DNA from 2 places in the Luteibacter sp. GL_149 genome. Region 2 is predicted to be linked to the other one. Evidence: predicted binding sites of a transcription regulator. Region 2 holds the regulator's gene; the other holds the start of a gene.
What was found. The regulator FliA, encoded in region 2, starts transcription of late flagellar genes. The targets are predictions, from matches to a motif close to TAAAGTTTNNCNNNCNNNGGCCGATAA.

Region 1 (3,206 bases), 790 kb from region 2:
CGCATCCATGGACACCCCGGGACCGTACGAAACCGTCGCCAAGGAAGCGTATTTCAACGTCACGCTGCCCGAGTCGGGCTGGGACAAGCAGCGCACCGACGATTTCATGGCGCAGTTCAGCTATCCGGTGATCAGCAGCGTTGCCGTGCACGAAGCCTATCCCGGCCACTACATCCAGTTCCTTTGGATGCACCAGGTGGACGATCGTGTGCGCAAGCTCGTGGGTGCGAACAGCAACGCCGAGGGCTGGGCGCACTATTGCGAGCAGATGATGCTGGACGAAGGCTTTGCACAGGCGTTGTATCCGAACGATCCGCGCCAGCAGAAACTGCTGAAACTGGGTCAGTTACAGGATGCGTTGCTGCGCAACGCGCGCTTCATCGTCGGCATCAAGATGCATAGTGGTCAGATGACGTTCGATCAGGCGGTCGACTTTTTCGTGAAGGAAGGCTATCAGTCTCGCGGCGTTGGCCTGATCGAAACCAAGCGTGGCACGTCCGATCCGACTTATCTCTATTACACGCTCGGCAAGCTCGAGATCCTCAAGCTGCGCGCCGATCTACAGGCAAAGCAGGGGGCGAAGTTCGACGTGCATCGGTTCCACGACGATTTCATGCGGCAGGGTTTCGCGCCGATCAAGATCGTGCGCCGCGCCATGTTGCACGACGATTCGGCGCCGTTGTGACGGGCCGACGCCTGTAAGGGCGTCGCTTCAGAACAGGTCGATGCTTCCCGCGGGCATCGGCGTCGCCAGTTCGCCGCGTTCGGTCAGCGCTTCGTAGCCATACACGCTGTTGCGGCCGTTCTGCTTCGCGAAGTACAGCGCCTTGTCGGCACGGTCGAGCACGATTTCCGGATAGTCGTGTTCGCCGATAAGGGCGTATCCGATGCTGACGGTGACGTTGCCGACCTGAGGGAAGTTGTGATCGGCTATGTGCTGGCGGAAGCGATCGAGCGTCGCGTTTACCGATGCCTCGTCGACAGCGGTGATCAGCATGACGAATTCTTCGCCGCCGAAGCGAAACAGGATATCGGACTGGCGGAAGGACGCACGCATCCGCTGGGCGAGCATCAGGATCACTTCGTCGCCGTAGACATGGCCGTAGGTGTCGTTGATGCGCTTGAAGTGGTCGATGTCGAGGATGGCGAGCCATATCCGCGAATCGTCGACGGCCGTGCGCCGCTCGTTGTCTTGCCTGAGCGCGCGTTCGGCATGCGATTTCAGCAGCCGGCGCAGGCGCTGTTCGAAACTGCGACGGTTGTACAGGCCGGTGAGCTTGTCGCGCTCGCTCTCGTTGAGCAGGGCGATGTAGTTGCCGTAAATCCGCGAGAAGCCGTCGATCAGGGGACGGATGGCGTCCAGCGGTTCGCCCGATTCGAGCATCAGCGCGCCGATGGCGACGTGGTCCCGCTGTACGGGAACGATCAGGCGCGATACGCCGTCGGGCGTAATTTCGCTGATGGCCTGGAGCGTATCCATGCTGCGGATCAGGCTTTCGGCGAGTACGGCGTCCTGGTGCGTGCCGACCGCATTCACGACCAGTGTGTCTTCGTCGTTCCGGGTGCACACCACCAACGATTCGATCGGATGGTGGGGATCGTCGCCGCGTTTGCACAGAGCGACCGACCCGACCGTGACCAGCTCGGCCAGCGAGAGGACCAGGCTGTGATCCAGGGCGTCGATATCACGGTGATGCGTGAACTCGGCCACGGAGGCGAGCAGCCGCGATTCGGGCAGGGCGTCGGAAGCGAAGGGCCATGTGCCTCTCATGCCGGCACGGCCCGACGCGAGGCATCGGCCTCGGGAAGGTTCTTCGCTGGGTTGTTTCCTGATGGCACCGACGGCTTCCTCCCCCGAGTAGATGCGCTCAACGCCCCGTGTTCAACCACGTACTGTCGCGCCTGAGGACATCTCTCCTTAGTCCTTTAGCGGCAACGCAGCCCCTTACTTTAGTCGAAATGCAAGTCGATGTGCCAATTTGTGACGTAGTTCCTTGCCTGATGGCGCCATGCCATCCGGATCGAGGCGGATTTTCGGCAGGAGGGGGTCCCTACCAGCGGGTCAGCAGTTCGGGGGTGACGCCCACGCGCCGGCAGGACCGCGATGCGACGCCGTCCTTCAGTGCGCGGCGGAAAAGCGGCGACATGCCTTTCAACGTATGTGCGGCCAGGCGGGCGCCGCGACGCTGCGAGGCGGTGCGTTGAAGGGCGTCCTCGGCCCAGGCCGGAAGCAGGGCCGCGCCGGCGCCGAGGAACAGTTCGCGGGACAGCCCGGCCATGGGGACCGGAAGCAGGATGCGCGACAGCACGTCGAGGACGACGCGCGAGCGCTCGCCATAGACCAGGCGAGGGAGCATGGCGGCAAAGTACGCCTCCACTTCGCGTTCGGATGCCGGTACGTCACGCGCTCCCAGCGCTTCCGCGACCCGGCGCGTTTCGTCGTAGTAGGCATCCGCCGCGCCGGGTGGGAGGTCCGCGCGGCAGTATCGGCGGTAGCCGGTGAGGAAGCTGCTCATCTCGGTGACGTGCACCCAGGTCAGCAGGTCGGGGTCGTCGGCGGAGTAGGGAACGCCGGCTTCGGTGACACCACGCACCTGGCCATGAATGCGGCGCACGCGGTCGATCAGCGCATGCGCGTCGGCGGTCGGGGCGTAGGTGGTTCCACCGACGAAAGCCGTCGTGCGGCGCAGGCGGCCGACCAGGTCTTCGCGAAAGTTCGAGTGGTCCCATACGCCCGCCAGTGCTTGCGGATGCAGGGTCTGCAGCATCAGTGCGCACAGGCCGCCGGAAAGCATGCCGGGAAAATCGGCGTTGATTTTCCAGGTGACGCTGTTGGGGCCGAACAGGCCGGCATCGCCCACCGGGTGGTCGTAATCGATACCGCTGGCCGGATCGCGGGGAAATGCGCTGAGTACCCAGCGACGTATCTGGCCGCTGACGGGGCCCATCAGGAAAGAGAGGGGAGGGCTCATACAGTCAGTCGCCCGATAGCCAGCCGCGCCACTTGAAGAACAGCACGGGCAGGATCGTGCTGATCGCGATCGCGGCGAGTGCCAGCGGGTAGCTCCAGTACCAGTCCAGTTCGGGCATGTGCTTGAAGTTCATGCCCCATACGCCGGCCAGGATGATCGGCGGAATGGTCGCGACCGAAGCGACCGTCAGCACCTTCATCACATGGTTCTGATCCGTATTGATGAAGCCGAGCG
Region 2 (3,206 bases):
AGCAGTTCCCTGGCCTCGATCAGGAAAACGTTGAGCAACTCATTGTCGAGCTCGACACTCATGCCGGTCTCAGAATCCGAATTCGCTGAGGAGACGATCCACTTCGTCCTGGCTGACCTTGTCCGCCACAGGCGGCGCGTTGCTGCCGGCCAGCGAGCCGGTCAGGCGAACCAGTTCCAGCAGCGACGATTCGACCTTGCCCATGAACTGCTCCACCTGGGCAACGCGCTGACCCGAGATGTCCTGCCACGACTGGGCTTCGACCAGTTCTCCAAGGCCGATATCGCAGTTCTGCGCGAAGTCGCCGACACGCACGGCGAGCGCCGTGGCATTGATGCCGAACGCGGGATCGGAGGTTTCCAGCACGAGCAGCTCGTCCGCCTGCGTGGCAAGCGCCTGTGCCTGAGGACGCAGCTTTTCGCTGAAATCGAGCGTGCTGTGGGCGGCCTGCGCGCTCATTTCCAGCACATCGCGAAGATGCTTGCGTGCGTCGCCCATGCTGCCCGGCACACCATCGCCGGAGACATCGGCGGCAAGACGGCGCACGGAATCGTGCAGATCGCGCGCAAGGCAACCAAGCGCGTGGAACAGGTGCTGCTCGCGGCTGCGCAGCAGACGATCGAGTGCCTTCTCGAAGGCGGCACGGTCGTCGGCGTCGAGAAGCTCACGCAGTTCGGGGACGACTTCGTGGTCGGCGTTAAGCGAGATGTTCATGATGTCCCTTAGCCGGCCGCCGCGAGGCGTTCGAAAATCTTGTCGAGTTTTTCTTTGAGCGTGACGGCCGTGAAAGGCTTCACCACGTATCCGTTCACGCCGCTCTGAGCCGCCGCGATGATCTGGTCGCGGTTGTTCTCCGCGGTAACCATCAGCACGGGGATCGACTTCAGCTTGGCGTCCGCGCGAATGGCGCGAAGCAGATCGATGCCGGTCATGTTCGGCATGTTCCAGTCGGTGACGACCAGGTCGAACGCCTGCGCACGCAGCGACACGAGCGCCGCGGTGCCGTCTTCGGCTTCATGGATGAGCCCGTTGGTGAAACCGAGCTCGACCAGGAGGTTCCTGACGATACGTCGCATGGTGGAAAAATCGTCCACCACGAGGATCTTCATGTTCTTGTCCAAAACGCTACTCCGCCTTGACCGCGCGTTTACTGTTGATTCCGACGTCGCCGACGAAGCGGCGCCATCACGTTCTTGCGTTCCATCCCGTCATACGCGCACGAAGCCGGATCAGGGCCTGCCCATGGATCTGGCATACCCGCGATTCACTGACTCCCAGGACCGCGCCTACTTCCTTGAGATTCAGTTCTTCCTCGTAGTACAGCGACATCACCAGCTTCTCGCGTTCGGGCAGACCGTCGATCGCCGCGACCAGCGCTTCGCGCATGCCCGCTTCCTCGAACAATCCTTCCGGACCCTGGGCGTCCGGGTCGGCCACGTCGATCGCCGCGCCTTCGTCGCCCTCGGGGGCGGAAAGGCTCAGCAGTCGCGCGCTTGCCGCGTCGGCCAGAATCTGGTTGTACTCGAGAGCGTCGATTCCGAGACGCTTCATTACCTCTGCGTCTTCGGCATCGCCACCCGTTTCATTTTCGATCTGTCGTGTTACCTCCGCGACTTCGCGCAACTTTCGATGCACGGAGCGCGGCGTCCAGTCCGTCTTGCGCAGTTCGTCCAGCATCGCGCCCCGGATGCGGATACCCGCATAGGTCTCGAAGCTGGCCGCGCGAGTCGGCGAATAATTTCGCGCGGCCTCAAGCAGTCCGATCATGCCGGCCTGAATGAGGTCGCCCACGTCGACGCTTGCCGGCAGACGGCCCATCAGGTGATAGGCGATACGCCGGACCAGCGGCGCGTGGATACGCACCAGTTGATCCGCCGGGATTCGCGTGACTTCCAGGTATTCGGTCGCAACGCTCACAACGGCAGCCCTCCCCCCATGGAGGCCCGATCGGCGAAAAAGCCGATCCGACCCTGTGCCCGGGGTTCGGGTTCACCCCATGTATCGACCGCACGTGCCAGATTCTTGAATCCGACCGCCGATCGACTGCTCGGCCACGCTTCGACGACCGCGGCCTGGCGACGAATCGCCTGGCGCAGATACTCGTCGTGCGGGACCATACCCATGAAATCCAACGAAACGTCGAGGAAACGGCCGGTAACGCGCGACAACTTCTCGAATAGCTGCCGCCCCTCCTGGGCGTGGCGGACCATGTTGGCCACGACCCGGAAACGGCCCACGCCGAACTCGCGGCTCAGGACCTTGATCAAGGCGTAAGCATCGGTAAGCGACGCCGGCTCGTCGCAGACGACGACCACCACCTCATCGGAGGCCGCGGCGAACATCGACACGCTGTCGGAGATGCCCGCGGCGGTATCGACGATCAGGAACTCGGGGGGAACGGCATATTCGTCGAACGCGCGGATGACCGCGGCGTGTTCGATGTTTGGCAACTGCGCCATGCGGCGCGCGCCGGACGTGGCGGGAATGACCTTCAGACCATGCGGCGCCTGGAGTATCAGTTCCTCGATCGTGCACGCCCCATCGAGCATATGCCCGAGGTGGCGGGTCGGCTGCAGGCCAAGCAATACGTCGATATTGGCCATACCGAGGTCGGCATCGAGCAATACGACATCGCGACCGCCCATGGACAGGGCCATCGCCAGGTTGACGGCGACGGTTGTCTTACCCACGCCACCCTTGCCACCCGCGACGGCGATGCTGCGGCATGGTTTGCGCTCGGCGAGCCAGTTGATACCGGCTGCCTGGCTAGTGGTCACGGGTGTGGTCATGAAAGGGCTCGCTACCGCCATTAGGGATTCGAGTCCAGATGCCTGGTTCACTTCGATGGACTCCGGGGTCAGACCGTCGTCGCCGGAACCGGGAAGCCAAAACGATCGGCTAGCACGGCGGCGTCGGGTTCGTCGTTACGATTCTTGAGGAGTTGCGCCGCGTGGCAGACCAGCTTGCGCGAGTCGGCTACGGCGATGTCCTCGGGTACGCGCTGACCGTCCGTGGTGTAGTCGAGCGACAGACCATGCCGGATCAGCGCCGACAATGCACCACCTAATAGCGGGGCTTCGTCGAGCTTGGTCAGGATGGCTGTCTGTGGAGCAATGGGTGCATAGGCGCGAATGGCACTGTCCAGCGACTGGGACTGGGCGTTCGCCGCCAGTACCAGGCACACGCGCACGTCGGACGACGCGCGC

Region 1: a site for FliA is predicted at 1,927-1,953, ahead of AC3IR3_RS11840 (GGDEF domain-containing protein). Genes of this name have one in related genera too.

Annotation. Positions count from the first base shown of each region.
Region 1 covers NZ_CM174395.1:2,691,489-2,694,694, reverse strand. The annotation lists gene AC3IR3_RS11845 (DUF885 domain-containing protein) at 1-685, shown strand, start outside; gene AC3IR3_RS11840 (GGDEF domain-containing protein) at 713-1,771, opposite strand; gene AC3IR3_RS11835 (oxygenase MpaB family protein) at 2,052-2,972, opposite strand; gene AC3IR3_RS11830 (CorA family divalent cation transporter) at 2,977-3,206, opposite strand, start outside.
Region 2 covers NZ_CM174395.1:3,484,785-3,487,990, forward strand. The annotation lists gene AC3IR3_RS15320 (chemotaxis protein CheA) at 1-62, opposite strand, end outside; gene AC3IR3_RS15325 (protein phosphatase CheZ) at 70-714, opposite strand; gene cheY (chemotaxis response regulator CheY) at 723-1,121, opposite strand; gene AC3IR3_RS15335 (RNA polymerase sigma factor FliA) at 1,186-1,917, opposite strand; gene AC3IR3_RS15340 (MinD/ParA family ATP-binding protein) at 1,914-2,789, opposite strand; gene flhF (flagellar biosynthesis GTPase FlhF) at 2,858-3,206, opposite strand, start outside.